Linked DNA regions of Alicycliphilus denitrificans K601. The protein of the gene in region 1 interacts with the protein of each later gene in a pairwise test. Links are inferred from orthologs where the notes say so. Each region holds a gene or a part of one and is shown on either strand. Other genes may lie near its edges. The genes, in order: secA, ALIDE2_RS11225, secB and secG.

Region 1 (6,090 bases):
GGTGCGGCTCATGCGCCAGGAGGAAGGCGGCAAGCTGGTGCCAAGCAACGAGGACGCGGCCTTCGAGCTGACGCTATGCGCCTGAGATGAACAGCCCGGCCAATCCGCGCACCGTGCCCTGCCCCACCTGCGGCGGGCCCAGCCTCTACGGCCCGGCCAACCCGTTCCGGCCGTTCTGCAGCGAGCGCTGCAAGCAGATCGACCTGGGCGCCTGGGCGAACGAGGATTTCCGCGTGCCTGCCGAATCGCCACCCGAGGATGCGGAGTACGGCGATCCCAAGCGCCTTCCGTGAATATGGATGAAATCGGCCTCCAGCGCTTGTCCATCAAGCGCTGAAAGCTATTATTTCGATAGTTAATCGAGCGCGGACGGATCGAACGTCTCGCCGCGCTCCTCGGCCAGCCACTGCAGCACGGGATAGGCGCCCGGCAGCACGGGCCTGACCTGTACGGGCCACTGCTGCCAGAGCATCGCCTGGCCCTCGCGCATCTCGAACTCGCCGCTCCACTCGTGCACCTTGCACCAGTGCAGGCGCACCAGGGCGTGGGGGTAGTCGTGCTCGGTCACCTTCCAGACCTCGGCGGGGCCGATGGTCACGCCCAGTTCCTCGATGAGCTCGCGGCGCAGCGCCTGCTCCACGGTCTCGCCGGCCTCGATCTTGCCGCCCGGGAACTCCCAGTAGCCCGCGTAGGGCTTGCCCTCGGGCCGCGTGGACAGCAGCAGGGCGCCGTCCTGCCTGAGCAGGATGCCGACGGCGACCTCGGTGTGCTTGCGGGTCATGCGCCCTGCCGCCCGGCGAAGTCGCGCGCGAACTGGTAGGCCACGCGGCCGCTGCGCGAGCCGCGCTCCAGCGCCCAGACCAGCGCCTGGGGGCGCGCGGCCTCGATGTCCTGCGACCCCACGCCCAACGCCGACAGCCACTGCGCGACGATGGCCAGGTATTCGTCCTGGCTGAACGGGTAGAAGCTCACCCACAGGCCGAAGCGCTCGGACAGGGAGATCTTCTCCTCGACCACCTCGCCGGGGTGGATCTCGCCGTCGGGCGCGGTGGTGTAGCTCAGGTTGTCCTTCATCTGCTCGGGCAGCAGGTGGCGGCGGTTGCTCGTCGCATAAACCAGCACGTTGGGCGTGCTTGCCGCTACCGAGCCGTCGAGGATGGACTTGAGCGCCTTGTAGCCGCCTTCGCCCTCCTCGAAGCTCAGGTCGTCGCAGTAGATGATGAATTTCTCGGGCCGGCCCGAGACCACTTCCACGATGTCGGGCAGGTCGGTCAGGTCGGCCTTGTCCACCTCGATCAGACGCAGGCCCTGCGGCGCGTAGCTGTTCAGGCATGCCTTGATGAGCGAGGACTTGCCCGTGCCGCGCGCACCCGTCAGCAGCACGTTGTTGGCGGGCCTGCCATCCACGAACTGCTGCGTGTTGCGCTGGATCTTCTCCTTCTGCGCGTCGATCTCCTTGAGGTCGGACAGGCGCATGCCGGCCACGTGACGCACGGGTTCGAGCACGCCGTGGCCGCCGCTGCGGCGGCGGTAGCGCCAGGCGATGGCGGCGGACCAGTCGGGCGCCGACAGCGGCCGCGGCAGCACGGCCTCGATGCGGGAGATGAGCTGCTCGGCGCGTGCGATCAGCTGGTCGAATCTATCTGTCATTTAGGGCTCTAGCGCTTATCCAGCAAGCGGTGGAAGCTATCAAAACAAAAGCAATCAGGAGCGATAGTCGGCGTTGATGGTCACGTAGTCGTGGCTCAGGTCGCAGGTCCACACGGTGTCCTGCGCGTCGCCGCGCCCCAGCACCACGCGCACGGTGATCTCCTGCTGTTTCATCACGCGCTGGCCGTCCTCCTCGCGGTACTGCGGGTTGCGCCCGCCCTGCACGGCCACGTGCACGTCGTCCAGATACAGGTCGATCAGCGTCTGGTCCAAGTCTGCGATGCCCGCGTAGCCCACGGCGGCGAGGATGCGCCCTAGGTTCGGGTCGCTGGCGAAGAAGGCCGTCTTGACCAGCGGCGAATGGGCGATGGCATAGGCCACCTGGCGGCATTCCCCGGCCGTCCTGCCGCCCTCCACGCGCACGGTGATGAACTTGGTCGCGCCCTCGCCGTCGCGCACGATGGCCTGGGCCAGCTGCTGCGCCACCTGCAGCAGCGCGGCCTTGAGCGCCCGGCCCTCGCTGCTCTCCAGCGAAGTGATGGGCGCGTGCGCGGCCTTGTGCGTGGCCACCAGCACGAAGGAGTCGTTGGTGCTGGTGTCGCCGTCGATGGTGATGCGGTTGAAGGACTGTTCGGCCAGATCGCGCACCAGGTCGCGCACCAGGTCGGGCGCGATGCAGGCGTCCGTGGCCAGGAAGCCCAGCATGGTCGCCATGTTCGGGCGGATCATGCCCGCGCCCTTGGAAATGCCAGTGACGGACACCGTGGCGCCGCCGATCTGCACCTGCGTGCCGAACGCCTTGGGAACGGTGTCGGTGGTCATGATGCCCTCGGCCGCGCGCGCCCAGTGGGCGGGCTGCGCGTCGGCCAGCGCCGCGGGCAGGGCAGCAGTGATGCGCTCGACAGGCAGCGGCTCCATGATCACGCCGGTGGAGAACGGCAGCACCTGGCTGGCGGCCAGCCCCAGCTGGCCCGCCAGCGCCTCGCAGGTGGCGCGCGCGCGCGCCAGGCCGTCGGAGCCCGTGCCGGCGTTGGCATTGCCCGTGTTGACCACCATGGCGCGGATGGCCTGGCCGCCGTCCAGGTGCTCGCGGCACACCTGCACCGGCGCGGCGCAGAAGCGGTTCTGCGTGAACACGCCGGCCACCGTCGTCCCCTCGTCGAGCAGAAATACGGTCAGATCCTTGCGGTTGGCCTTGCGCACGCCGGCCTCGGCAACGCCGATACGCACCCCGGCGACGGGGTGCAGGTCTGCGGCCTGGGGGGCGGAAAGATTGACGGGCATGGAACGCTCCTGGGACAAACAAGGGGTTGAAAAGCAAACACGGGCCGCAGCCCGTGTCCGTTCATGGCCGCAGCATCAGGCGAGCTTGCCGTGGCACTGCTTGTATTTTTTACCACTGCCGCAGGGGCAGGGGTCGTTGCGGCCCACGCGCACGCCGGGCACGGCCGCCTGCTTGGCCCTGGCGGTCTGGGCATCGACCAGGGTCTCGACCTCGCCGGTCTCGGTGGGCGAGGTGTAGGTCACGTTGCTGATGCCCTCGCCGCGCTCCTCCATGGCCTGGGTGGCCTCGTCGAGCTGGGCATTGGACTGCACCTGCACGGTCATCATCAGGCGCGTGACCTCGTTCTTGACCTGGTCGATGAGCTGACGGAACAGCTCGAAGGCCTCGCGCTTGTATTCCTGCTTGGGCTGCTTCTGCGCGTAGCCGCGCAGATGGATGCCCTGGCGCAGGTAGTCGAGCGCGGAGAGGTGGTCGCGCCAGTTGGTGTCGAAGCTCTGCAGCAGCACCATGCGCTCGAACTGCGTGAAGTTCTCGGCGCCCACCTGGGCCACCTTGGCCTCGAAGGCCTCGCGCGCGGCCTGCAGCACCTTCTCCAGGATTTCCTCGTCGGTGATGGCGTCCGAGCCCTGCACCTCCTGCTGCAGCGCCAGTTGGACCTGCCAGTCGCTGGCCAGGGCCTTCTCAAGGCCCGCCAGGTCCCACTGTTCCTCAACGGACTCGGCAGGCACGTGCTGGCGCACCACATCGGTGAGGCAGTCGTCGCGCATGGCGGCGATCAGAGCCGACAGGTCGGGCGCGTCCAGGATCTCGTTGCGCTGCTGGTAGATCACCTTGCGCTGGTCGTTGGCCACGTCGTCGTATTCGAGCAGCTGCTTGCGGATATCGAAGTTGCGCGCCTCGACCTTGCGCTGCGCGCTCTCAATGCTGCGCGTGACGATGCCCGCCTCGATGGCCTCGCCGTCGGGCATCTTCAGGCGGTCCATGATGGCCTTGACGCGGTCGCCTGCGAAGATGCGCATGAGCGAGTCGTCCAGGCTCAGGTAGAAGCGCGAGGAGCCCGGGTCACCCTGGCGGCCCGAGCGGCCGCGCAGCTGGTTGTCGATGCGGCGCGATTCGTGCCGCTCGGTGGCGATGATGCGCAGGCCGCCCAGCGCCGTGACCTTGTCGTGGTCCACCTTCCACTGGGCGCGCAGCGCTTCGATCTGCGCCTCGCGCTGCTCGGGCGCAAGGGACTCGTCCGCCTCCAGCGCAGCCACGGCCTTCTCCACGTTGCCGCCGAGCACGATGTCGGTGCCACGGCCGGCCATGTTGGTGGCGATGGTGATCATGCCCGGGCGTCCCGCCTGGGCCACGATGTCGGCCTCGCGCGCGTGCTGCTTGGCGTTGAGCACTTGGTGCGGCAACCCGACCTTGTTCAGCAGCTCGTCAATGATCTCGGAGTTCTCGATCGACGTGGTGCCCACCAGCACAGGCTGGCCGCGCTCGTGGCACTCGCGGATGTCGGCGATGGCGGCCTCGTACTTCTCGCGCGTGGTCTTGTACACGCGGTCGAGCTGGTCGTCGCGGCGGCTCGGCCGGTTGGGCGGGATCACCACGGTCTCCAGGCCGTAGATCTCCTGGAACTCGTAGGCCTCGGTGTCGGCCGTGCCGGTCATGCCGGCGAGCTTGCCGTAGAGACGGAAGTAGTTCTGGAACGTGATCGAGGCCAGCGTCTGGTTCTCGGCCTGGATCTGCACGCCCTCCTTGGCCTCGACGGCCTGGTGCAGACCCTCGCTCCAGCGGCGGCCGGCCATCAAGCGGCCCGTGAACTCGTCCACGATGACGATCTCGCCGTTCTGCACCACGTAGTGCTGGTCGCGATGGTACAGGTGGTTGGCGCGCAGCGCGGCGTACAGGTGGTGCACCAGCGAAATGTTGGCCGGGTCGTAGAGCGACGCGCCTTCGGGGATCAGCCCCTGGCTGACCAGGATGCGCTCGGCGTTCTCGTGGCCCTGCTCGGTCAGGAACACCTGGTGCGTCTTCTCGTCCACCGTGAAGTCGCCGGGCTTGATCACGCCCTCGCCCGTGCGCGGGTCGGCCTCGCCCTCCTGGCGCGTGAGTAGCGGCACCACCTTGTTCATGGCCACGTACATGGCCGTGTGGTCCTCGGCCTGGCCGCTGATGATGAGCGGCGTGCGCGCCTCGTCGATCAGGATGGAGTCCACCTCGTCCACGATGGCGTAGTTGAGCCCGCGCTGCACGCGCTCGCGGGAGTCGTACACCATGTTGTCGCGCAGGTAGTCGAAGCCGTACTCGTTGTTCGTGCCATAGGTGATGTCGGCGCCATAGGCGGCCTGCTTCTCCTCGCGCGGCATCTGGGGCAGGTTCACCCCCACGGTCAGGCCCAGGAAGTTGTACAGGCGCCCCATCCACTGCGCGTCGCGGCCCGCGAGGTAATCGTTCACCGTGACCACATGCACGCCCTTGCCCGACAGGGCGTTCAGGTACACGGGCAGCGTGGCCGTGAGCGTCTTGCCCTCGCCCGTGCGCATCTCGGCGATCTTGCCGTGGTGCAGCGCCATGCCGCCGAGGAGCTGCACGTCGAAATGGCGCATCTTCATCACGCGCTTGGAGCCCTCGCGCACCACGGCGAAAGCCTCGGGCAGGATGGCATCGAGCGATTCGCCCTTGGCGATGCGGTCCTTGAATTCCTGCGTCTTGCTGCGCAGCGCCTCATCACTGAGCTTTTCGTACTCGGGCTCTATGGCATTGATGCGCGCAACCGTCTTGCGATATTGCTTGAGCAGCCGGTCGTTGCGGCTGCCGAACAGTTTGGTGAGGAAATTGGTGGCCATGCAAGCAGGACCGCGCTGCACGCAAGCGAGGCGGCAGAGCGACCGGAGTCCCTAAGATGAAGTGAATCCAGATGGGGCATTCGCCCAAAATTGCAATTGCCTGCAACCAGCGCGGCGAGCCCGAAACCGGCAATTCTACCTTTGCACAATGGCCGGCCGCCACGGGCGCCACGCGCTGGCCGGGCATCCGCAATAATCCCCACCCTGCTCCCCGTCGCCGCTGGCGCCTGCCCCGATTGCCATGAACCGTCGCCATTACGCCATCTCACTGCACCAGGCCACGCAGGAATCGCCGACCCTGGCCCGGCTGACGGCATTGAC
Region 2 (7,237 bases), 1.4 Mb from region 1 along the record:
GCACCGTGCAGGCGGCCGTGGCGCCGCACGCCCAGGCGAGCGACCTGGTGCAGCCTGGCCACATCTTCCCGCTGCAGGCCGTGGACGGCGGCGTGCTCATGCGCGCCGGCCACACCGAGGCCGGCTGCGACCTGGCCGCCATGGCCGGCTGCAGCCCCGCCGCCGTGATCTGCGAGGTGATGAAGGACGACGGCACCATGGCGCGCCTGCCCGACCTGCAGCTGTTCGCGGCCGAGCACGGCCTCAAGATCGGCACCATCGCCGACCTGATCGAGCACCGCAGCCGCACCGAGTCGCTGGTGCACAAGGCTGGCTCGCGCCCCATGCAGACCGCGTTCGGCGAGTTCACCGCCCATGCCTTCCGCGACGAGCCCAGCCAGGGCGTGCACCTGGCGCTGGTCAAGGGCCAGTGGGACGCGCAGGAGAGCGTGCCCGTGCGCGTGCACGAGCCGCTGTCGGTGCTCGACACGCTGGAGTCGAGCCGCGCCATGCACTCCTGGAGCCTGGACGCGAGCCTGCGCTACATCGCCGCCCAGGGCCGGGGCGTGGCCGTGCTGCTCAACTGCGGCGAGACGGGCGAACAGCTGCTCGCGCAGTTCGAAGGCCGCGCCCGCGCCGCCCAGGCGCCCGAGCGCGGCCGCATGGACCTGCGCACCTACGGCGTGGGCGCGCAGATCCTGCGTGAAGTGGGCGTGGCACGCATGCAGCTCATGGGCCAGCCGCGGCGCATGCCCAGCATGGCCGGCTACGGCCTGGAAATCACCGGCTACATCCCCAAGGAATAAATCATGTTTGGCGCAGACAAAGGAACGGCGGACCGGCTGGATGGCCGGAAGCTGCACATCGGCATCGTGCAGGCCCGCTTCAACGAGAACATCACCAACGCCCTGGCGGCCGCCTGCCGCGCCGAGCTGCTCAGGCTCGGCGTGCAGGAGCAGCACATCCGCCACGTGCTCGTGCCCGGCGCGCTGGAGGTGCCGCTGGCGCTGCAGGCCATGGCCGAGCGCGGCGGCTACGACGCGCTCATCGCGCTGGGCTGCATCATCCGCGGCGAGACCTACCACTTCGAGCTGGTGGCCAACGAATCGGGCGCCGGCGTCACGCGCATCGGCCTCGACTACCAGATCCCGATCGCCAACGCCATCCTGACCACCGAGAACCTGGAGCAGGCCATCGCCCGCCAGAGCGAGAAGGGCGTGGACGCCGCCCGCGTGGCCGTGGAGATGGCCAACCTGCAGGAGGAGCTGTCGTGAGCGAGGCCTCCACGCCCGGGCAACCGATGCCATCGAAGCGCCCGCCGCGCCAGCCGCGCACCGGCCTGACCGCCACCGGCGCACGCAAGGCGGGCTCCAAGTCGGGGCGCTCGCGCGCGCGCGAATTCGCGCTGCAGGCGCTCTACCAGCACCTGGTGGGCGGCAACGACGCCACCGCCATCGACCTGTTCACGCGCGACCTGTCGGGCTTTCACAAGGCCGACGCCGCGCACTACGACGCGCTCCTGCACGGCTGCATCGAGACGGCCCAGCACATGGACGCGCTGATCGCGCCGCTGCTCGACCGCAAGATGGCCGAGATCTCGCCCATCGAGCATGCGGTGATGTGGATCGGCGTGTACGAGTTCCAGCACTGCCCCGACGTGCCCTGGCGCGTGGTCATCAACGAGTGCATCGAGCTGGCCAAGGAGTTCGGCGGCACCGACGGCCACAAGTACGTCAACGGCATCCTCAACGGCCTGGCGCCGCAGCTGCGCGCCGCCGAGGTCGCCGCCGACAAGGCCGCGGGCAAGGCCGGCTGACCCTTCGTTTCTTAGAGCGTGTTTACGATCTTACGCCCGCGCGCCGCCGGCCGCGGGCAGGCTGCTTCGCCATGAAATTCTCCACCCGCGCCGAGCGCATAGAACCCTTTTACGTGATGGAAGTGGCCAAGGCCGCGCAAGGCCTGGCGCGCGAGGTGGCCGGCACGCGCGAGCCCATGATCTTCCTGAACATCGGCGAGCCCGACTTCACCGCGCCGCCGCTGGTACGGCAGGCCGCCGACCGCGCCGTGCGGGACGGCCTCACGCAATACACCAACGCCCTGGGCCTGGACGAGCTGCGCGAGCGCATCAGCGGCTGGTATGCGGCGCGCTTCGGCGTGAATGTGCCGGCGCGGCGCATCGTGGTCACGGCGGGCGCCTCGGCCGCGCTGCAGCTCGCGTGCCTGGCGCTCATCGACGCGGGCGACGAGATCCTGATGCCCGACCCGAGCTACCCCTGCAACCGCCACTTCGTGAGCGCGGCCGACGGCCGGGCGGTGCTCGTCCCGACCACGGCAGAGGAGCGCTTCCAGCTGAGCGCCGCCAAGGTCGAGGCCGCCTGGGGCGCGCGCACGCGCGGCGTGCTGCTGGCCTCGCCCTCCAACCCCACGGGCACCTCCATCGCGCCGGACGAGCTGCGCCGCATCCACGAGGCGGTGCGCGCGCGCGGCGGCATCACGGTCATCGACGAGATCTACCTGGGCCTGTCCTACGAAGAGGCTTTCGGCCACACGGCCCTGGCCCTGGGCGAGGACGTCATCAGCATCAACAGCTTCAGCAAGTACTTCAACATGACGGGCTGGCGCCTGGGCTGGATGGTGGTGCCCGAAGCCATGGTGAGCGTGGTCGAGCGCCTGGCGCAGAACCTGTTCATCTGCGCCAGCACCATCTCGCAGCACGCGGCCCTGGCCTGTTTCGAAGCCGAGAGCATCGCCGAGTACGAACGCCGCCGCGCCGAGTTCAAGGCGCGGCGCGACTTCTTCATCCCGGCGCTGAACCGGCTCGGGCTGACCGTGCCCGTTCCGCCCGACGGCGCCTTCTACGCCTGGGCCGACTGCGGCGAGGCAGCGCGCAGGCTCGGCGTGCAGGGCAGCTGGGACTTCGCCTTCGAGCTCATGCGCCGCGCCCACCTGGCGATCACGCCGGGGCGCGACTTCGGCACGGCGGACACCGCGCGCTTCGTGCGCTTCTCCACGGCCAACTCCATGGCGCAGCTGCAGGAGGCGGTAGCGCGCATGCAGGCCCTGATCGGCTGACGATGTTCGAGTGGCCCGTGCGCATCTACTGGGAGGACACGGATGCCGGCGGCATCGTGTTCTACGCCAACTACCTCAAGTTCTTCGAGCGCGCGCGCACCGAGTGGCTGCGCTCGCTGGACCTGGGGCAGCAGCGCCTGCGGGAACTCACGGGCGGCATGTTTGTCGTAACCGACGCGCGCCTGCGCTACCTGCGCCCGGCGCGCCTGGACGACGAACTGATTGTTACCGCCAGGCTGCAGGAATGCGGCCGGGCTTCGCTCACAATCGAGCAGCAGGCGCTCTTGAAACCAGAGCAGATGAATCCCGAATTCCCTCCCGCGCTGCTGTGCGAAGGCAGCATCCGCATCGGCTGGGTGGAGGCCGCCACCCTGCGCCCGGCGCGCATCCCGGGCCCTCTTTTGGAACGACTCTCCTCATCATGAATTCCCAAGACATGTCGATACTGAGCCTGGTGCTCAATGCCAGCTGGGTGGTGCAGCTGGTCATGCTGCTGCTGCTGGCCGTCTCCGTGGCGAGCTGGGCCGCCATCTTCCGCAAGCTGTTCGCCCTGAAGCGCGTGAAGGCGCTCAACGAGGACTTCGAGCGCGACTTCTGGTCGGGCACCAGCCTCAATGAGCTGTTCGCGGCCGCCGCGCACAACGCAAAGAGCGCCGGCCCCATGGAGCGCATCTTCGCCAGCGGCATGCGCGAATACCAGAAGCTGCGCGAGCGCCGCATCACCGACCCCGGCACGCTGCTCGACGGCGCGCGCCGCGCCATGCGCGCGAGCTTCCAGCGCGAGATGGACGTGATCGAATCGAGCCTCTCCTTCCTCGGCTCGGTCGCCTCGGTCAGCCCCTACGTGGGCCTGTTCGGCACCGTGTGGGGCATCATGCACGCCTTCACGGGCTTCGCCGGCATGGAGCAGGTCACGCTGGCCACCGTGGCGCCGGGCATCGCCGAGGCGCTGGTGGCCACGGCCATCGGCCTGTTCGCCGCCATTCCCGCCGTGATCGCCTATAACCGCTTCGCGCGCGACATCGACCGCGTGGCCATCCACCAGGAGACCTTCATCGAGGAGTTCTCCAACATCCTGCAGCGCAACCTGGGCGCGCACCCCGCGTCGCCCTCGGGCCACTGAAGGGAGGTACGGCATGCCCGCAATGGCCTCGCGCAGCGGCACGCGCCGCCGCTCCATGAACGAGATCAACATGGTGCCGTTCATCGACGTGATGCTGGTGCTGCTCATCATCTTCATGGTGACCGCGCCCATGCTCACGCCCAGCTCGGTGAACCTGCCCTCCGTGGGCAAGGGCACCAAGATGCCCAAGACGCGCGCGGACGTCATCGTCGACAAGGACGGCGGCATACGCTTCAAGGCCGACGGCAACGAGCGCACCGTGCCGCTGCAGAACCTGGGCAGCACGGCCAGGAACTGGCTCAAGGACCAGCCGGAGGACACGCCCGTGCTCATCAGCGCGGACAAGAACGTCTCCTACGACTCCGTCATGAAGGCCATGTCGGCCCTGCAGGCCGCGGGCATTCCCCGCGTCGCCCTGGCCGTCAAGAGCGGCGGCTGACCACAAGGAGCCCCCACCCGCATGCACGCCACCAACGACCGCGACCAGTTCGCCCCACCGCGCCCGCCCGGGCGCATGCGGGCCATCGCGCTGGCGGTGCTGGCCCACGCCATCCTGATCGGCGCGCTGACCTGGGGCGTGAACTGGAAGAGCAGCGCCGACCAGCCGGCCGTCGAGGCCGAGCTCTGGGCCGCCGTGCCCCAGCAGGCCGCGCCGCGCGCGGCCGAGCCCCCTCCGCCGCCCGAACCCGAGCCCGAGCCGCAGCCCACCCCGGCTCCGCCGCCGCCTCCCCCGCCACCGCCACCGCCGCGCCAGGCCGAGCCTGACACGCACGAGGCCGACATCGCCCTGCAAAAACAGAAAAAACGCGAGGAAGAGCTGAAGAAAAAGCGCGAGCAGCAGCTGGAGCAGGAAAAGAAGGACAAGGAACGCCGCGAGCGCCTGGAGCAGGAGAAAAAGGAACGCCAACTGGCGCAGCAGAAGGCCGAGCACGAGAAAGCCGAGCGCGCGAAGAAGCTTGCCGAACAGAAACGGCTGGAGCAGCAAAAAGCCGAGCAGGAAAAGCAGAAGAAACTGGCCGAGGAGAAACGCAAGGCCGAACTCGAAGCCAAGCGGGCCGAGGAATTCCGCAAGGACCAGATGCGCCGCATCGCGGGCCTGGCCGGCGCCACGGGCGGCGAAACGGCCACGGGCACCGCGCAGCGCAGCGCCGGCCCCTCGGGCGGCTACGCCGGCAAGGTGGCGGCCAAGGTCAAGCCCAACATCGTCTATCCCGACCTGGTGGAAGGCAACCCGCGCGCCGAGGTCGAGGTGCGCGCCGCGCCCGACGGCACCATCGTCGGCACGCGCATCCTGCACTCCAGCGGCAACAAGGCCTGGGACGACGCGGTGATCCGCGCGCTGCAGCGCACCGAGACCTTGCCGCGCGACGTGGACGGGCGCGTGCCCTCCTCGCTGGTGATCGGCTTCCGCCCGAAAGATTGAGCTAGCAAAAAGAGAGCTGCCAGCGCTTGCCCTGCCTATATTTCAGGTAGTTTCATACCTAAAACAAAGGAGGGACAAGCGCTGGCAGCTATGTTTTTTGAAGAACCTTCAGGAACGCTGCTCGATCATGCGGTTGATGCGCAGCGCCGCCAGGGTGCACGCCACGCCCGACAGCAGGTACAGCGTGACGGCCCCCAGGCCGAAGCGGGCCGACAGCCCCAGCGCCACCAGCGGCGCGAACGCCGCGCCGATGAGCCAGGCCAGGTCGGCCGACAGCGCCGCGCCCGTGTAGCGGTAGCGGGCGGAGAAGTTGGCCGTGACGGTGCCCGATGCCTGTCCGTACGACAGCCCCAGCAGCACGAAGCCCGCCAGCAGGAACACGTTGCCGCCAAGCTCGCCCCCGCCCAGCAGCCAGGGCGTGGCCAGGCTGAACAGGCCGATCAGCACCGCCATGCTGCCCAGCAGGTTGCGCCGCCCCACGCGATCGGCCAGCCGGCCCGAGAGCGCGACGGCCGCGATCGCCAGCAAGGCCCCCACGATCTGCACGCCCAGCACCCCGGTCATGGAGCGGCCCGAGTACAGCGACATCCAGGACAGCGGGAACACCGTCACCACGTGGAACAGCGCGAAGCTGGCCAGCGCGGCGAAGGCGCCCAGCACCACGTTGCCGCCCTCGTCCTGCATCAGCCGCGCCACGCCCACGGGCTCCAGCTCCTTTTCCTCCAGCAGCTCGGCATAGGACTGCCCCACCACCAGCCGCAGGCGCGCGAACAGCGCCACCACGTTGATGGCGAAGGCCACGCAGAACGGATAGCGCCAGCCCCAGTCCAGGAACTCGGCCAGCGAGAGGCTGCCGTACAGGTAGGCAAACAGGCTGGCGGCCAGCACGAAGCCCAGCGGCGCGCCCAGCTGGCCCACCATGGCGTACCAGCCGCGCCGCTCGGGCGGCGCCGCCATGGCCAGCAGCGACGGCAGCCCGTCCCACGAGCCGCCCAGGGCCAGCCCCTGGCCGAAGCGCAGCGCGGCAAGGGCCACGATGGCCGCGGCGCCCGCCGTCCGGTAGCCGGGCAGGAAGGCCATGCCCACCGTGCACACGCCCAGCACGAACAGCGCCAGCGTGAGCTTGGTGCCCCGCCCCCAGCGCCGCTGCACGGCCATGGAGATGGCGGTGCCGAACGGCCGCGCGACGAAGGCGATGGCGAAAATGGCGAAGGCGGCCAAGGTGCCGTCCAGGTGCGACAGGAACGGGAACAGCAGCGACGGGAAGACCAGCACGCAGGCGATGCCGAACACGAAAAAGTCGAAATACTCCGACGCGCGCCCGATGACGACGCCCACGGCGATTTCGCCGGGGGTGACGTCCTCGTCCGTGTGGGCGCGCGACAGGGAGGCCGCATCCTCGTGGCCATAGACGGGGTATGCGATGGAAGCGCTACTCATATATTCCCAAGCTCCTTTTTGGCAGACACGAACCCGTTCTACACGCAAGCCCAACGATCAACAAGTGCGCTTTCACCAGGGCCCACACTGGGAAAACCCCTAACTACGCTCGGGTATAGCGCGGCAGCCCGAACGCCAAAAACCCATGCCTGACGCGCGGTTACCGTCATTTGTTTGATCCTGGACAAAATGTCCAGCCA
Region 3 (7,393 bases), 140 kb from region 1 along the record:
GCGACGATCTCGCTGGCCGAGGCCGAGCCTTCGTTGACCAGCACCACCAGCGGCACGGTCTTGATGGCGGCGGGCAGGCGCTTGAGCGGGTCGCCGCTGCCGCGGCGCTGGTAGAACTCGGGCGCGGCCTTGAACGTGGCCTTGCTCTCGGCCAACTGGCCGTTGGTGGAAACCACCGTCACGTTCTCGGGCAGGAAGGCGGCGGACACGGCCACAGCCGCGTCGAGCAGGCCGCCCGGGTCGTTGCGCAGGTCGAGCACCAGGCCCTTCAGGCGCGGCTCCTGCTTGTAGACCTCTTCCACCTTGCGCACGAAGTCGTCCACCGTGCGTTCCTGGAACTGCGACAGGCGGATCCAGGCGTAGCCGGGCTCGACGACCTTGGCCTTGACCGACTGGGTCTTGATCTCCTCGCGCGTGATGGTCACGGGAAAGCTGCGGCTCTCGTCCTTGCGCAGGATGGTCAGCGTGACCTTGGTGTTGGGCTCGCCGCGCATGCGCTTGACGGCCTCGTTGAGCGTCAGGCCCTTGACGGCCGTGTCGTCGATCTTGGTGATCAGGTCGTTGGTCTTGAGGCCCGCGCGGTCGGCAGGCGAGCCCTCGATGGGCGAGACGATCTTGATCAGGCCGTCCTCCTGCGTGATCTCTATGCCCACGCCCACGAAGCGGCCCGTCGTGCCCTCGCGGAATTCCTTGAAGGACTTCTTGTCGAAATACTGCGAATGCGGGTCCAGGCTGGAAACCATGCCGGCGATGGCGTCGGTGATGAGCTTCTTGTCATCGACCGGCTCCACGTAGTCGGTTTTGATCAGTCCGAACACGGCCGACAGCTGCTGGATCTCTTCCAGCGGCAGCGGCGCCATCGCGCCGCGCGCCACGGTCTGCAGCGACACCGTGGTGAGGGCCCCGGCCACGACTCCGACCGATATCCATCCCGCAATTTTCAGTTTGTGGCCCATAAAACACCTTTACCGCTTCGAACCAATATACACCTTGGAAGTGCACGGCTGCGGGCAGTTCCCGCGCTTCTGCCCATTTTTTAGGCTCAGGCCTTGCCCTGCGCGGCCACGGCGGCGGCGGCCTTGGCGGCGGCCTCGGCGTCGCCCAGGTAGTAGCTGCGCAGGGGCTTGAGTTCCGCGTCCAGCTCGTACACCAGCGGGATGCCGTTGGGGATGTTCAGCCCCACGATGTCTTGGTCGGAGATGCCGTCCAGGTACTTGACCAGCGCGCGGATGGAGTTGCCGTGCGCTGCGATCAGCACACGCTTGCCCGAGCGGATCGTTGGCGCGATGGCTTCGTTCCAGTAGGGCAGCACGCGCGCCACCGTGTCCTTGAGGCACTCGGTCAGCGGCACCTGCTCGGGCGCCAGGCCCGCGTAGCGGATGTCGCCGCGCTCGCAGCGCGGGTCGGTGGGCTCCAGGGCCGGCGGCGGCGTGTCGTAGCTGCGGCGCCACACCAGCACCTGCGCGTCGCCGTACTGCTTGGCCATGTCGGCCTTGTTCAGGCCCTGCAGCGCGCCGTAGTGGCGCTCGTTCAGGCGCCAGCTGTGCTCCACGGGCAGCCAGGTGCGGTCCATCTCGTCCAGACAGTGCCACAGCGTGCGCGTGGCGCGCTTCAGGACGCTGGTGTAGGCCAGGTCGAACTCGTAGCCCTCGGCCTTGAGCAGGCGGCCGGCGTTCTTGGCCTGTTCGATGCCGGTTTCGGTCAGATCCACGTCGGTCCAGCCGGTGAAACGGTTTTCGAGATTCCACGTGGATTCGCCGTGGCGGATCAGAACGAGTTTGTGCATGGTGTCCCTAGGGCGTTCAGGTCAAAACCCATCATTTTAGAATCACGTGCTTTGCTTCCTTCCAAGGACCCCCGTGAACTTCATCCTCGACAACTGGTATTTGGTCTTCCTCGCGCTGGCCTCGGGCGTCATGCTCCTGATGCCCGTGCTCAAGGGCGCGGGGGCCGGCTCGCTGAGCGCGGCGCAGGCCGTGCAGCTCATCAACCGCGAGAAGGCGATCGTCATCGACGTGTGCGAGCCCGAGGAATTCGCCGCGGGCCATGTGGGCGGCGCCAGGAACATTCCCCTGGGACAGCTGCAGGAGCGCCTGCCCCAGGTCGCCAAGAACAAGGCCGTGCCGCTCATCCTGGTGTGCGCCAAGGGCGCGCGCGCCTCGCGCGCCGCGTCCATCGCCAAGGGCCTGGGCTACGACAGGGCGCAGGCCCTGGCCGGCGGCCTGAGCGCCTGGCGCGAGGCCAACATGCCGGTGGAAAAGGCCTGATCCGGCTCTATTCGCATTCTGTTGTTTCCCGTGAAAGGTCGCCTTGCCATGCAAGCCGTGAAGATGTACACCACCGCCGTGTGTCCCTACTGCATCCGCGCCAAGCAGCTGCTCAAGTCCAAGGGCGTGGAGCAGATCGAGGAGATCCGCGTGGATGCCGACCCGGCGGCGCGCGTGCACATGATGGAGATCACCGGCCGGCGCACCGTGCCGCAGATCTTCATTGGCGACACCCATGTGGGCGGGTATGACGACCTCGCGGCGCTGGACGGCCGCGGCGGCCTGATGCCACTGCTGGGCGCCCTGACTTAGCCGGCCCGGATGCATCACCCGGGCGTTGCATAATGCGTCCCAAGTTGCCCGCTGCGGGAGCCTTTCCCGGGCGGGCTTTGTTTTGACCGAAAGACCGAGACCATGGCCACCGAAGAAACCCCCGTGTTCCAGATCCAGCGCGTGTACCTGAAGGACCTGTCGCTGGAGCAGCCCAATTCCCCCGCCATCCTGCTCGAACAGGAGCAGCCCAGCGTGGACATCCAGCTCGGCGTCCAGGCCACGCCCGTCGCCGAGGGCATCTTCGAGGTCGCCGTGACGGCCACCGTGCAGACCAAGATCAAGGACAAGACCGTGTTCCTGGTCGAGGCCAAGCAGGCCGGCATCTTCGAGATCCGCAACGTGCCCGAGGAGCAGATGGGCGCCATCGTGGGCATCGCCTGTCCGCAGATCATCTACCCCTACCTGCGCGGCAACGTGGCCGACACCATCACGCGCGCGGGCTTCCCGCCCGTGCACCTGGCGGAAATCAACTTCCAGGCCATGTACGAGCAGCAGCAGGCCGCCGCGGCCGAGGCAGGCAACGGCGCCACGCAGTAAGTCGGTACATCGGGCGATTGGAGGTATTTTTGGTCTTCAGTGCCCGCGTAGCAAGCGTGATAAGCTATGAAAATCGTAGTCCTCGGCGCCGGTGCCTGGGGTACGGCCATGGCCATGAGCGCCGCCGCGCATGCGGTCGGCCATGACGTGACCCTGTGGGCGCGGGACGCGCAGCAGGCCGCCGGCATGCAGGTCGCGCGCAGCAACCAGCGCTATCTGCCCGGCCTGGCATTCCCGCCCAGCCTGCGGGTGCAGGCGGGCGATGCCCGCGCGCTCGCGGACCAGGCAGAACTCGTCATCATCGGCACGCCCATGGCGGCGCTGCGCGGCATGCTGCTGCTGCTGCGGGACTGCGCCGCGCCCATCGCCTGGCTGTGCAAGGGCTTCGAGGCGGACACGGGCCTGATGGCCCATGAGGTCTGCGCCGAAGTGGCGCCGCAGCTGGCCAGCGGCGCCTTCAGCGGCCCGAGCTTCGCCCAGGAGGTGGCGCGCGGGCAGCCCAGCGCCCTCGTCGCCGCAAGCCGCCATGCCCGCGTGCGCGATGCGCTCGTGGCGGCCTTCCACGGCCCCGCGCTGCGTGTCTATGCCAGCGAGGACATCGTGGGCGTGGAGGTGGGCGGCGCGGTCAAGAACGTGCTGGCCATCGCCACGGGCCTGTGCGACGGCCTGCAGCTGGGCCTGAACGCGCGCGCGGCCCTGATCACGCGCGGCCTGGCCGAGATGACCCGCCTGGGCCTGGCACTGGGTGCGCGGCCCGATACCTTCATGGGCCTGTCGGGCCTGGGCGACCTGGTGCTGACCGCCACGGGTGACCTCTCGCGCAACCGCCGCGTGGGCCTGTTGCTGGCCGAGGGCAAGAGCCTGCAGCAGGCGGTCGATTCGCTGGGACACGTGGCCGAGGGGGTGTACAGCGCCCGCACCGTGGTGCAGCGCGCGCGCGCCGCGGGCGTGGAGATGCCGATCGCCGAATGCGTGCTGGCTCTGCTCGACGGCCGGCTGCGCGCAACCGACGCCGTGGCCCGCCTGATGGAGCGCGAGCCTACGGTGGAGCGGCTCTGAGGCCGTGAGCATTGCGCGCGCCGCCGCGTCTGCTGGAAGACGCGCACGGGGCGGCGCTTGAATCCTCCCATTTCTTGGCGTAGCCTGCACTTCTCGCAAACTCCGAGGGGACATGCCATGCCGTATCCCACCTTGCCGGTCGTGCTGTCTGCCGCAGCCGTGCTGGCTGCCTGCGCGCCCATGTCCGCGCAGGCCCCGGGCGATGCCGGGTCCCATGCCATGGGGTTTTTTGTCACCAGCGGCAATCCCGGGCGCGGAGGCGATCTGGGGGGCATCGAAGGGGCTGACCGCTACTGCCAGGCGCTGGCGAGCGGCGTGGGCGCCGGTGCGCGCATCTGGCGGGCCTACCTGAGCACGGTGGCCACGGTCGCAGGCCCGCCGGTCAACGCGCGCGACCGCATCGGCACCGGCCCCTGGTACAACGCCAAGGGCGTGCTGATCGCCCGCAACGTAGAGGAACTGCACGGCGCCAACCACGTCAGCAAGCAGACCGCGCTGACGGAGAAGGGCGAGGTGCTCAGTGGACGGGGCGATGCGGTCAACATGCACGACATCCTGACCGGCTCGCTGCCCGATGGCCGAGCCTCCGCCGCCGCCAGCGACACCACCTGTGGCAACTGGACGCATGACGGCGCTGGCTCGGCACTGGTAGGCCACCATGACCGTATGGGGCTGGACGACAGCGTCGCGGCCAAGTCATGGAACTCCTCGCATGCCTCGCGCGGCTGCGGCATGGATGCCCTCAAGGCCACGGGCGGGGCGGGCCGGCTGTACTGCTTTGCCGCCGATACGCCGGCGGTGCCGCCGGCGGTGCCCTCCGGGCGCGCCATGGGCGGCGCGTCGGGCTATTGACGCGGGGCTTGCCAGCCCGCCCGCCGGCTATTGCGTTACCCGGAAACCCGATTTTTCGACGATGGGCCGCAGCGCTTCGCGCTGCGTCTTGGCCAGCCTGGCAACCTCGGCACCGGGCCTGCCGGTGGTGACGAGGCCGATCCGGACCATTTTCTCGGCGAACTCGGGGTCCTGGACGATGTCGATCATCGTTTTTTCCAGTTTGCTCACCACGGACTTGGGCACGCCGGCAGGAACGAAGGCCGCATACCAGCTGGCTGCGTTTTCAAATCCCGGAACGCCCTGCTCGAGAAACGTGGGGACGCCGGGAATGAGCCTGGAGCGCTCCGTGCCGGGAACCCCCAGGTATTTGATTTTCCCGGCCTTCACCAGCTCGCCCGCAGAAGCGACCGTGTCCATGCCGACGGGAAGCACGCCGCCAATTTCGTCGGTCAGCATGGGTGGAGCGCCCTTGTAGGCGACGGGTGTCAAATTCAAACCCATCTGCTGATTCAACTGCAGCAGGCCGAAGTGGAACACGCCGCCCAACGTCACCATGCCCACGCCGGTGTCTTTGGGGTTCTTTTTGATCCAGTCCACATATTCCCGCATCGAGGAAAAGGGGCTGTTGACCGAGGTGGTGGCCACCAACGGCGTATCGGCCAGCAACGCCACCGGGACGAGATCCTTGTCGGGGTCGAACGGCAGTTTGTCGTAGGTCAGTGGCTGGGAGACGAATGGCGGCGCCGGGCTGATCAGGATGGTGTTGCCATCCGCTGGTGAACGCTTCACCGTCATCAGGGCAATCTGGGTACCGGCCCCGGGCTTGTTGTCCACGATGACTGTTTTGCCCAGGTCGGTGCGCAGTTTTTCGGCCATGGCGCGCGACATGCTGTCCAATGCGCCGCCCGCAGGAAAGCCTATGACGATTTTGATCGGTGTATTGGATTGATCCTGCGCGACTGCGGCATGGGCCACAAGCGCGGCGCCCAGCGCGATGCCGGTGATTTTGGCGATGGATGAATGGAACATGTCTCTTCGCTCCCGGGGTTGGTGAAATTGCCTAATGCATCTGGATGGCATGCGTCACCAGCGTCAGTCCGCTGACGACCAGCAGGGCGCAGATCAGCTTGCGCAAAAGCTCGGGCGGCACGCGCCGCGCCCAGTGGTGGCCCATCACCACGCCGGCGGCGGCCACGGCGATCAGCACCAGCCAGCGCAGCCACAGGTCGGCATGGGACAGGCGCCCCGCGACGCCCATGGTCAGCAGTACCGAGCAGGCGCTGGCGGTGATCACCACCGGGGTACTGGCACGCAGCGCCAGCACGTCGGGCAGGCGCCGGCTCAGCCATGCAACTACCAGTGGGCCGGCGGTGCCGAACAGGATCTCCACCAAGCCAATCGCGCCGCCCGCGGCATGGCTCCAGGGGGCGGCCAGCTGCCGGCGCCGTGGCGCGGCGGTGCGCAGTGCCTGTGCACCCACCGCCGCTACGTACAGCCCCAGGGCCAGCAGGGGCCAGCGGCTGGCCAATTGCGTGGAGAGCCACAGGCCGGCCAAGGCGCCCACCACCATGCCGGGCAGCAGGCGCCGCAGCTCGGCGAAGTTCACGTGGCGCAGGTTCAGTCCGCCCAGCAGCAGCGAGGCCGGCACATCCAGCAGCAGGACCAGGGGCACCACTTCCGCCAAGGGCCAGCGCCACGCCAGCAGGGGCACGATGACCAGGGCCGAGCCGAAGCCCGTGATCCCCAGCACCACGTAGCCCAGCAGCACGACGGCCGCGGGGTAGAGTAGTTCGTTCACACCTTGTCCGCAGGTCAGGCGCAGGCTGGCGCCCAGCCGTCCGCATGGGCCGGAGTGGCGTCGGCATCCAGCGGGTACATAGGGCGGCTCAGGTGCTTGAATGGAAACAGGTCGTAGTCCGAGCTGCAGACGCCGGGCCCGCTGACGAGCACGACGTGCCTGGCGAAGGGCCCGAACCCGGCGCGGAAATGCTGGCGCGACTTGAGCAGCACATATCTGGACTGCGCGGGGTCCACACCGGCGTGGGTGAACACGCCCGTGTCGTAGGGTTCCTGGGGCCGCTCGCAGATGAAGACCAGCACCGTTCCCACGCGCAGCACGGCCGTGCGGCCCAGGCTTTGGCGCACGCCGGTGAACATGGGGCCGGTCACGGTGTATTCGCCATCCGTCAGGCGTTCCACCACGCCCGTCAGGCGCAGCGGGCGTCCCTTCAGGCCCAGGGCCGGCATGTCGGTCTTGCCGCCCACGTCCACAGTGACCTCGGCGCCCACGCCGCGCTCGAACAGCGTGGCCACCGTGGCGGGGTCCCAGAAGGGGCCGGCGACCACGTCTTCCAGGCCTTGCC
Region 4 (7,470 bases), 3.3 Mb from region 1 along the record:
GAATGGCATCGCGATCTGTTTTACCTCCAAACCTATGCTATTGGCGCGCCAGTAGCTATTTTTTCAGGAGTAAACGCATGACGATGTTCAACAAAGTCACCAAGACCTTCCAGTGGGGCCAGCATACGGTCACCATGGAGACGGGCGAGATCGCCCGCCAGGCATCCGGCGCCGTGCTGGTCAATATCGACGACACCGTGGTGCTGGCTACCGTGGTGGCGTCCAAGAACGCCAAGCCGGGCCAGGACTTCTTCCCGCTGACCGTGGACTACATCGAGAAGACCTACGCCGCCGGCAAGATCCCCGGCAGCTTCTTCAAGCGCGAGGCCAAGCCCAGCGAGCTGGAGACGCTGACCAGCCGCCTGATCGACCGCCCGATCCGCCCGCTGTTCCCCGAAGGCTTCTACAACGAAGTCCATGTGGTCATCCACACCATCTCGCTCAACCCCGAGGTGGACGCCGACATCGCCGCGATGATCGCCACGAGCGCCGCCCTGTCGGTGTCGGGCATTCCGTTCAACGGCCCCATCGGCGCCGCGCGCGTGGGCTACATCAATGGTGAGTACGTGCTCAACCCCGGCCAGACGGCGCGCAAGAACAGCCAGATGGACTTGGTCGTCGCCGGCACCGAGACCGCCGTGCTGATGGTCGAGTCCGAGGCCCTGCAACTACCCGAGGACGTGATGCTCGGCGCCGTGGTCTATGGCCACGAGCAGGGCAAGATCGCCATCGACGCCATCCACGAACTGGTGCGCGACGCGGGCAAGCCTGTGTGGGACTGGCAGCCTGAGGCCAAGGACGAGGCCCTGATCGCCAAGGTGGCCGAGCTGGGCGAAGGCACGCTGCGCGCCGCCTACCAGAACCGCAACAAGCAATTGCGCACGCAGGCCTGCCGCGAGGCCTATGCCGCCGTGAAGGCTGGCCTGACGGAGCAGGGCGTGGAGTTCGACGCCGTCAAGGTCGACAACATGTTGTTCGACATCGAGGCGCGCATCGTGCGCTCGCAGATCCTCGCGGGCGAGCCGCGCATCGATGGCCGCGACACGCGCACCGTGCGCCCCATCGAGATCCGCACCTCGGTGCTGCCGCGCACCCATGGCTCGGCCCTGTTCACGCGTGGCGAGACCCAGGCCCTGGTCGTCTCCACCCTGGGCACAGAGCGCGACGCGCAGCGCATCGACGCGCTGGCCGGCGAGTTCGAGGACCGCTTCCTGTTCCACTACAACATGCCTCCGTTCGCCACCGGCGAAGTGGGCCGCATGGGCTCGACCAAGCGCCGCGAGGTCGGCCATGGCCGCCTGGCCAAGCGCGCCCTGGTGGCCTGCCTGCCGAGCAAGGAAGAGTTCCCCTACACCATCCGCGTGGTGTCCGAGATCACCGAATCCAACGGCTCCTCGTCCATGGCCTCCGTCTGCGGCGGCTGCCTGTCGATGATGGATGCGGGCGTGCCCATGAAGGCGCACGTGGCCGGCATCGCCATGGGCCTGATCAAGGAAGACAACAAGTTCGCCGTGCTCACCGACATCCTGGGCGACGAGGACCACCTGGGTGACATGGACTTCAAGGTGGCCGGTACCACGGCCGGCATCACCGCCCTGCAGATGGACATCAAGATCCAGGGCATCACCAAGGAAATCATGCAGGTCGCGCTGGCCCAGGCCAAGGAAGCGCGCATGCACATCCTCGGGAAGATGCAGGAAGCCATGGGCGAGGCCAAGACCGAGATCAGCAGCTTCGCGCCCAAGCTCTTCACGATGAAGATCAACCCCGAGAAGATCCGCGACGTGATCGGCAAGGGCGGCGCCACCATCCGTGCGCTCACCGACGAGACCGGCTGCCAGATCAACATCGAGGAAGACGGCACCATCACCATCGCCGCTACCGAGGCTGCCAAGGCCGACGAGGCCAAGCGCCGCATCGAGGAGATCACGGCCGAGGTCGAGATCGGCAAGGTCTACGAAGGCCCGGTCACCAAGGTCCTGGACTTCGGTGCGCTGATCAACCTGCTGCCTGGCAAGGACGGCCTGCTGCACATCAGCCAGATCGCCCACGAGCGCGTGGAGAGGGTCGGCGATTACCTGCAGGAAGGCCAGATCGTCAAGGTCAAGGTGCTGGAGACCGACGACAAGGGCCGCGTCAAGTTGTCCATGAAGGCGCTCGCCGAGCGCCCCGCGGGCCTGCCGGAACGCGAGCCGCGCGAGCCCCGTGAACCGCGTGAGCCCCGTGGCGAACGCCGTGAGCGCCGGGACAATGGCGCGCCGGAGCAGCAGTAACCGTAAGGCCGCGCCGCGCCCCGGGGCCGGCGCATGGTGTTGCTATTGAAATAAGAGCTCCTGGCGCTTACTCCATAAGTGCTGGAGCCTTGAAACATTCCAATATTGCAATGAAGAATGTGATGCAAGCGGTAGAAATCTCAGCGTTCGGCCCGCCCGAAGGGCTGTGCCTTGCCGAACGCCCGCTGCCGCAGCCCGGTGCGGGCGAGCTGCTGATCCGCGTCGCGGCCAGTGGCGTGAACCGTCCCGACGTGCTGCAGCGCAAGGGGCATTACGCACCGCCGCCGGGCGTGTCCGACCTGCCGGGCCTGGAGGTGGCCGGCGTGGTGGAGTCCGGCGATGCCGCCGCCATGGCGCAGGCGGGCATCCGCGTGGGCGATCGCGTCTGCGCACTGGTCGCCGGCGGCGGCTACGCCGCGTACTGCGTGGCCCCCGTGGCGCAATGCCTGCCGGTGCCCGAGGGGCTGAGCGATGTGGAGGCGGCCTCGCTGCCCGAGACGTTTTTCACCGTGTGGAGCAACGTGTTCGACCGCGCGCGCCTGCAGGCGGGCGAGACCCTGCTGGTGCAGGGCGGCAGCAGCGGCATCGGCGTCACGGCCATCCAGCTGGCGCGCGCGCGCGGCGCCACGGTCATCGTCACCGCGGGCACGGACGAGAAATGCGCAGCCTGCCTGGCGCTGGGCGCGCACCACGCCATTAACTACAAATCGCAGGACTTCGTGGCCGAAGCGCAGCGCATCACCGAAGGGCGGGGCGTGGACGTGGTGCTCGACATGGTGGCGGGCCCGTACGTGGCGCGCGAGGTGGAATGCCTGGCCGAGGACGGGCGCGTGGTCATCATCGCCGTGCAGGGTGGGGTGAAGGCCGAATTCAACGCCGCCCTGGTGCTGCGCAAGCGCCTGACCATCACGGGCTCCACGCTGCGCCCCCGCCCCGTGGCCTTCAAGGCGGCGATCGCCAAGGCCCTGCGCGAGCAGGTCTGGCCGCTGCTGGCGTCGGGCGCGGTGAAGCCGGTCATCCACAGCACGTTCGCTGCGGCCGATGCGGCCCAGGCGCACGCGCTGATGGAGTCCAACCAACATGTGGGCAAGATTGTTTTGACATGGACGACATGACTCAGAAAAAGAAACTCATTGCCGGCAACTGGAAGATGAACGGCAGCCTGCAGGCCAACGCGGCCCTGCTGCAGGCGCTGCGCGACGGGCTCGGCGAGGCCGCCTGCGCCGTGGCCGTGGCCGTCCCGGCGCCGTACCTGGCGCAGGTGCAGGGGCTGGTCGCCGGCTCGGCGATCGCGCTTGCCGCCCAGGACGTGTCGCAGCATGAGTCGGGCGCGTTCACGGGAGAGGTCTCCGCGGCCATGCTGCGCGACTTCGGCACGCGCTACGTGCTCGTGGGGCACTCCGAACGCCGCCAGTACCACGGCGAGACAGATGCCGTGGTGGCGGCCAAGGCGCAGCGCGCGCTGGCGGCTGGCATCACGCCCATCGTGTGCGTGGGCGAGACTCTGGCGGAGCGCGAGGCGGGGCAGACGGAGGCCGTGGTCAAGCGTCAGCTGGCGGCGGTGGTGCAGTCCAATGGCCAGTGCATCAGCGAAATCGTGGTCGCCTACGAGCCCGTCTGGGCCATCGGCACGGGCCGCACGGCGACCCCCGAGCAGGCCCAGCAGGTGCACGCCGTGCTGCGCGCCCAGCTGGCGGCGGCGACCGAGCGCGCCGACCGCGTGTCCCTGCTGTACGGTGGCAGCATGAATGCCGCCAACGCGGCGCAGCTGCTGGCGCAGCCCGACATCGACGGCGGCCTGGTGGGCGGGGCCTCGCTCAAGGCCGCAGATTTTCTGCAAATTATTGCTGCAGCGCATGCTATACAAGCGCAAGCAGCTACGGAATTAGGAGCTGAAAAAGCATGAATGCAGTCGTGAACATAATCCTGGCGATCCAGATGCTGGCGGCGCTGGGCATGATCGGATTGATCCTGATCCAGCATGGCAAGGGCGCCGACATGGGTGCCGCCTTCGGCAGCGGCAGCTCCGGCAGCCTGTTCGGCGCCAGCGGCAGCGCCAACTTCCTGTCGCGCACCACGGCCGTCCTGGCGACGATCTTTTTCGTGGCCACGCTGGCCCTGGCCTATTTCGGCAATCAACGCCCCGCGAGCAGCGGCAGCGTGCTGGAAACGCCGGCCGCCGCCGTACCTGCCGCCGGCGCCTCCACGGCGGTGCCCGCGCCTGCCGCGGAGCCTGCATCGGGCGCCGCGCAAATCCCCACGAAGTGAGTGGACGAGGGGCGTCATAAAAAACCGCTTCTCCGCTTTGTGACAGGGTTTTTCCGGGGTAGAATCTTAGTCTGTCTGGAAAGCCAAAACCGTTTTTCCGGTCCTCATGCCATCCAGATGCATACAGCAGCCGTCGTGGTGAAATTGGTAGACACGCTATCTTGAGGGGGTAGTGGCGAAAGCTGTGCGAGTTCGAGTCTCGCCGACGGCACCAATCACAAGAGGCCACCTCCTGGCCCGCAAAGCGGGGCATGCGAGGTGGTCTCCAGCGATGAGTACATCCTCCAGATGAACCTCGATCAATACCTCCCAGTCCTTTTGTTCATTCTGGTCGGCATCGGTGTTGGCGTCGTGCCGCTCCTGCTGGGCTATGTACTGGGGCCCAACCGCCCGGATCCGGCAAAGAATTCCCCTTACGAATGTGGCTTCGAGGCCTTCGACGATGCGCGCATGAAGTTCGACGTGCGCTACTACCTCGTGGCCATCCTGTTCATCCTGTTCGATCTGGAAATCGCCTTCCTCTTTCCCTGGGCCGTGGCATTGCAGGACGTGGGGGCGACGGGCTTCGTAGCCGTCGTGATTTTCCTCTCCATCCTGGTCATAGGCTTTGCCTACGAGTGGAAAAAAGGCGCCCTGGATTGGGAATGAGCGGCGCCATGCAGGCGCCATACAAGGAATGACACGATGATTGAAGGTGTGATGAAGGAGGGCTTCGTCACCACGAGCTATGACGCCGTGGTGAACTGGGCCAAGACCGGATCCCTTTGGCCTGTGACCTTCGGTCTGGCCTGCTGTGCGGTGGAGATGATGCACGCCGCCGCGGCGCGCTATGACTTGGCGCGCTTCGGCGCCGAGGTGTTTCGTGCCAGCCCGCGCCAGTCCGACCTGATGATCGTGGCCGGAACGCTGTGCAACAAGATGGCCCCCGCTCTGCGCAAGGTCTACGACCAGATGGCGGAGCCGCGCTGGGTGATCTCCATGGGGTCGTGCGCCAATGGCGGCGGCTATTACCACTACAGCTACTCGGTGGTGCGCGGCTGCGACCGCGTGGTGCCGGTGGATGTGTACGTGCCGGGCTGCCCGCCGACGGCCGAGGCGCTGATCTACGGCATCATCCAGCTGCAGCAGAAGATCCGCCGCACCCACACCATTGCGCGCGTTTGAGGGGATTCGATGACCGACATTGCCATTCACCCTGAGAAGCTGCGCGACGCCGTGGCCGGTGCCTTGGGCGACAAGCTGCGCGAGATCCGGCTGGCGCTCGGCGAGGTCACCGTGGTGGTCGCCGCGGAGGACTACCTGGCGGCCATGGAGATCCTGCGCGATGCGCCGCAATGCCGTTTCGAGCAGCTGATCGACCTGTGCGGCGTGGACTATTCGACCTATGGCGAGGTGGGGACGGACGGGCCCCGCTACGCCGTGGTGACGCACCTGCTGTCGTTGTCGCTGAACCAGCGGCTGCGCGTCAAGGTGTTCTGTCCGGACGATGACTTCCCGGTCATTCCTTCCGTCACCGGAATCTGGAATGGCGCCAACTGGTTCGAGCGCGAGGCGTTCGACCTCTATGGCATCGTGTTCGACGGCCACAACGACCTGCGCCGCATCCTGACGGACTACGGCTTCATCGGCCACCCCTTCCGCAAGGACTTCCCGCTTTCGGGCCATGTGGAGATGCGCTACGACGCCGAGCAGCGCCGCGTCGTTTACGAGCCCGTGACCATCGAGCCGCGTGAGATCACGCCACGCATCATCCGAGAAGACAACTACGGAGGCCTGCACTGAGGCGGTTGTCCGCCAAGGTGTTCGATCATGGCTGAAATCAAGAACTATTCCCTGAACTTCGGACCGCAGCACCCCGCCGCGCACGGCGTCCTGCGCCTGGTGCTGGAACTCGACGGCGAGGTGGTGCAGCGCGCCGACCCCCACGTGGGCCTGCTGCACCGCGCCACGGAAAAGCTGGCCGAGTACAAGACCTACATCCAGTCGCTGCCCTACATGGACCGCCTGGACTACGTGTCCATGATGTGCAACGAGCAGGCCTACTGTCTGGCGATCGAGAAGATGCTGGGCGTCGAGGTGCCCCTGCGCGCCAAGTACATCCGTACCATGTTCGGCGAGATCACCCGCCTGCTCAACCACCTGATGTGGCTGGGCTCCAATGGCATGGACCTGGGCGCATCTACGGTGCTGATGTACACCTTCCGCGAGCGTGAGACCCTGTTCGACATGTACGAGGCGGTCTCCGGCGCGCGCATGCATGCGGCCTACTTCCGTCCCGGCGGCGTGTACCGCGACCTGCCTGACACCATGGCGCAGCTCAAGCCGAGCAAAGTGCGCAACGCTAAGGCCCTGGAGGAGTTCAACCGCAACCGCCAGGGCGGCCTGCTGGACTTCATCGACGACTTCTGCGCCAAGTTCCCCGGTTACGTGGACGAGTACGAGACCCTGCTGACCGACAACCGCATCTGGAAGCAGCGCACCGTGGGCATCGGCGTCGTCTCGGCCGAGCGTGCCCTGAATCTCAGCATGTCGGGTGTGATGCTGCGCGGCTCGGGAGTGGCCTGGGACTTGCGCAAGAAGCAGCCCTACGACGCCTACGACCGCGTCGAGTTCGACATTCCCGTGGGCAAGAACGGCGACTGCTACGACCGCTACTTGGTGCGCGTCGAGGAAATGCGGCAGTCCAACCGCATCATCAAGCAGTGCGTGGACTGGCTGCGTGCCAATCCCGGCCCCGTCATCGTCGACAATTACAAGATTGCGCCGCCGCCGCGCGAGCGCATGAAGACGGGGATGGAAGACCTGATCCACCACTTCAAGCTGTTCTCCGAGGGCTTCCGCGTGCCCGAGGGCGAAGCCTATGCCGCCGTCGAGCATCCGAAGGGCGAGTTCGGCATCTACCTCGTGAGTGACGGCGCCAACAAGCCCT

Evidence for each region.
Region 2: the proteins of secA (region 1) and ALIDE2_RS11225 interact in binary tests that used the Escherichia coli proteins (3 or more experiments, as listed by UniProt). The link is inferred for Alicycliphilus denitrificans K601 from one-to-one orthologs.
Region 3: the proteins of secA (region 1) and secB interact in binary tests that used the Escherichia coli proteins (3 or more experiments, as listed by UniProt). The link is inferred for Alicycliphilus denitrificans K601 from one-to-one orthologs.
Region 4: the proteins of secA (region 1) and secG interact in binary tests that used the Escherichia coli proteins (3 or more experiments, as listed by UniProt). The link is inferred for Alicycliphilus denitrificans K601 from one-to-one orthologs.

Annotation. Positions count from the first base shown.
Region 1 is NC_015422.1:904,983-911,072, reverse strand. What follows is about bases 2,810-6,090. They hold secA (preprotein translocase subunit SecA), read right to left. Parts: upstream 5,770-6,090; coding sequence 3,010-5,769; downstream 2,810-3,009. Other genes in these bases: ALIDE2_RS04305 (hypothetical protein), read left to right, coding at 6,011-6,090; argJ (bifunctional glutamate N-acetyltransferase/amino-acid acetyltransferase ArgJ), read right to left, coding at 2,810-2,934. Also shown: cell division protein ZapD, read left to right, coding at 1-85; ALIDE2_RS04330 (DNA gyrase inhibitor YacG), read left to right, coding at 87-293; ALIDE2_RS04325 (NUDIX domain-containing protein), read right to left, coding at 356-781; ALIDE2_RS04320 (ATP-binding protein), read right to left, coding at 778-1,650; more of argJ, read right to left, coding at 1,705-2,809. UniProt on the Escherichia coli protein: Required for protein export, interacts with the SecYEG preprotein conducting channel.
Region 2 is NC_015422.1:2,351,581-2,358,817, reverse strand. The notes cover bases 1,998-4,764. They hold ALIDE2_RS11225 (YbgC/FadM family acyl-CoA thioesterase), read left to right. Parts: upstream 1,998-3,053; coding sequence 3,054-3,476; downstream 3,477-4,764. Other genes in these bases: tolA (cell envelope integrity protein TolA), read left to right, coding at 4,635-4,764; ALIDE2_RS11215 (ExbD/TolR family protein), read left to right, coding at 4,188-4,613; tolQ (protein TolQ), read left to right, coding at 3,473-4,174; ALIDE2_RS11230 (pyridoxal phosphate-dependent aminotransferase), read left to right, coding at 1,998-3,051. Outside these bases: ribBA (bifunctional 3,4-dihydroxy-2-butanone-4-phosphate synthase/GTP cyclohydrolase II), read left to right, coding at 1-785; ribH (6,7-dimethyl-8-ribityllumazine synthase), read left to right, coding at 789-1,253; transcription antitermination factor NusB, read left to right, coding at 1,280-1,795; more of ALIDE2_RS11230, read left to right, coding at 1,867-1,997; more of tolA, read left to right, coding at 4,765-5,597; ALIDE2_RS11205 (MFS transporter), read right to left, coding at 5,706-7,037.
Region 3 is NC_015422.1:1,039,112-1,046,504, forward strand. The notes cover bases 1,487-4,409. They hold secB (protein-export chaperone SecB), read left to right. Parts: upstream 1,487-2,681; coding sequence 2,682-3,137; downstream 3,138-4,409. Other genes in these bases: gpmA (2,3-diphosphoglycerate-dependent phosphoglycerate mutase), read right to left, coding at 1,487-1,786; ALIDE2_RS04990 (rhodanese-like domain-containing protein), read left to right, coding at 1,860-2,267; grxC (glutaredoxin 3), read left to right, coding at 2,316-2,579; ALIDE2_RS05005 (NAD(P)H-dependent glycerol-3-phosphate dehydrogenase), read left to right, coding at 3,204-4,196; ALIDE2_RS05010 (hypothetical protein), read left to right, coding at 4,314-4,409. In the rest of the region: ALIDE2_RS04980 (S41 family peptidase), read right to left, coding at 1-956; more of gpmA, read right to left, coding at 1,043-1,486; more of ALIDE2_RS05010, read left to right, coding at 4,410-5,048; ALIDE2_RS05015 (tripartite tricarboxylate transporter substrate-binding protein), read right to left, coding at 5,076-6,059; ALIDE2_RS05020 (sulfite exporter TauE/SafE family protein), read right to left, coding at 6,091-6,828; ALIDE2_RS05025 (M81 family metallopeptidase), read right to left, coding at 6,843-7,393. UniProt on the Escherichia coli protein: One of the proteins required for the normal export of some preproteins out of the cell cytoplasm. It is a molecular chaperone that binds to a subset of precursor proteins, maintaining them in a translocation-competent state.
Region 4 is NC_015422.1:4,172,928-4,180,397, forward strand. Bases 2,859-5,858 are described here. They hold secG (preprotein translocase subunit SecG), read left to right. Parts: upstream 2,859-4,175; coding sequence 4,176-4,541; downstream 4,542-5,858. Other genes in these bases: ALIDE2_RS19860 (NAD(P)H-quinone oxidoreductase), read left to right, coding at 2,859-3,388; tpiA (triose-phosphate isomerase), read left to right, coding at 3,376-4,179; ALIDE2_RS19880 (NADH-quinone oxidoreductase subunit A), read left to right, coding at 4,830-5,189; ALIDE2_RS19885 (NuoB/complex I 20 kDa subunit family protein), read left to right, coding at 5,226-5,705; ALIDE2_RS19890 (NADH-quinone oxidoreductase subunit C), read left to right, coding at 5,715-5,858. In the rest of the region: pnp (polyribonucleotide nucleotidyltransferase), read left to right, coding at 78-2,273; more of ALIDE2_RS19860, read left to right, coding at 2,396-2,858; more of ALIDE2_RS19890, read left to right, coding at 5,859-6,323; ALIDE2_RS19895 (NADH-quinone oxidoreductase subunit D), read left to right, coding at 6,351-7,470. UniProt on the Escherichia coli protein: Subunit of the protein translocation channel SecYEG. Overexpression of some hybrid proteins has been thought to jam the protein secretion apparatus resulting in cell death; while this may be true it also results in FtsH-mediated degradation of SecY.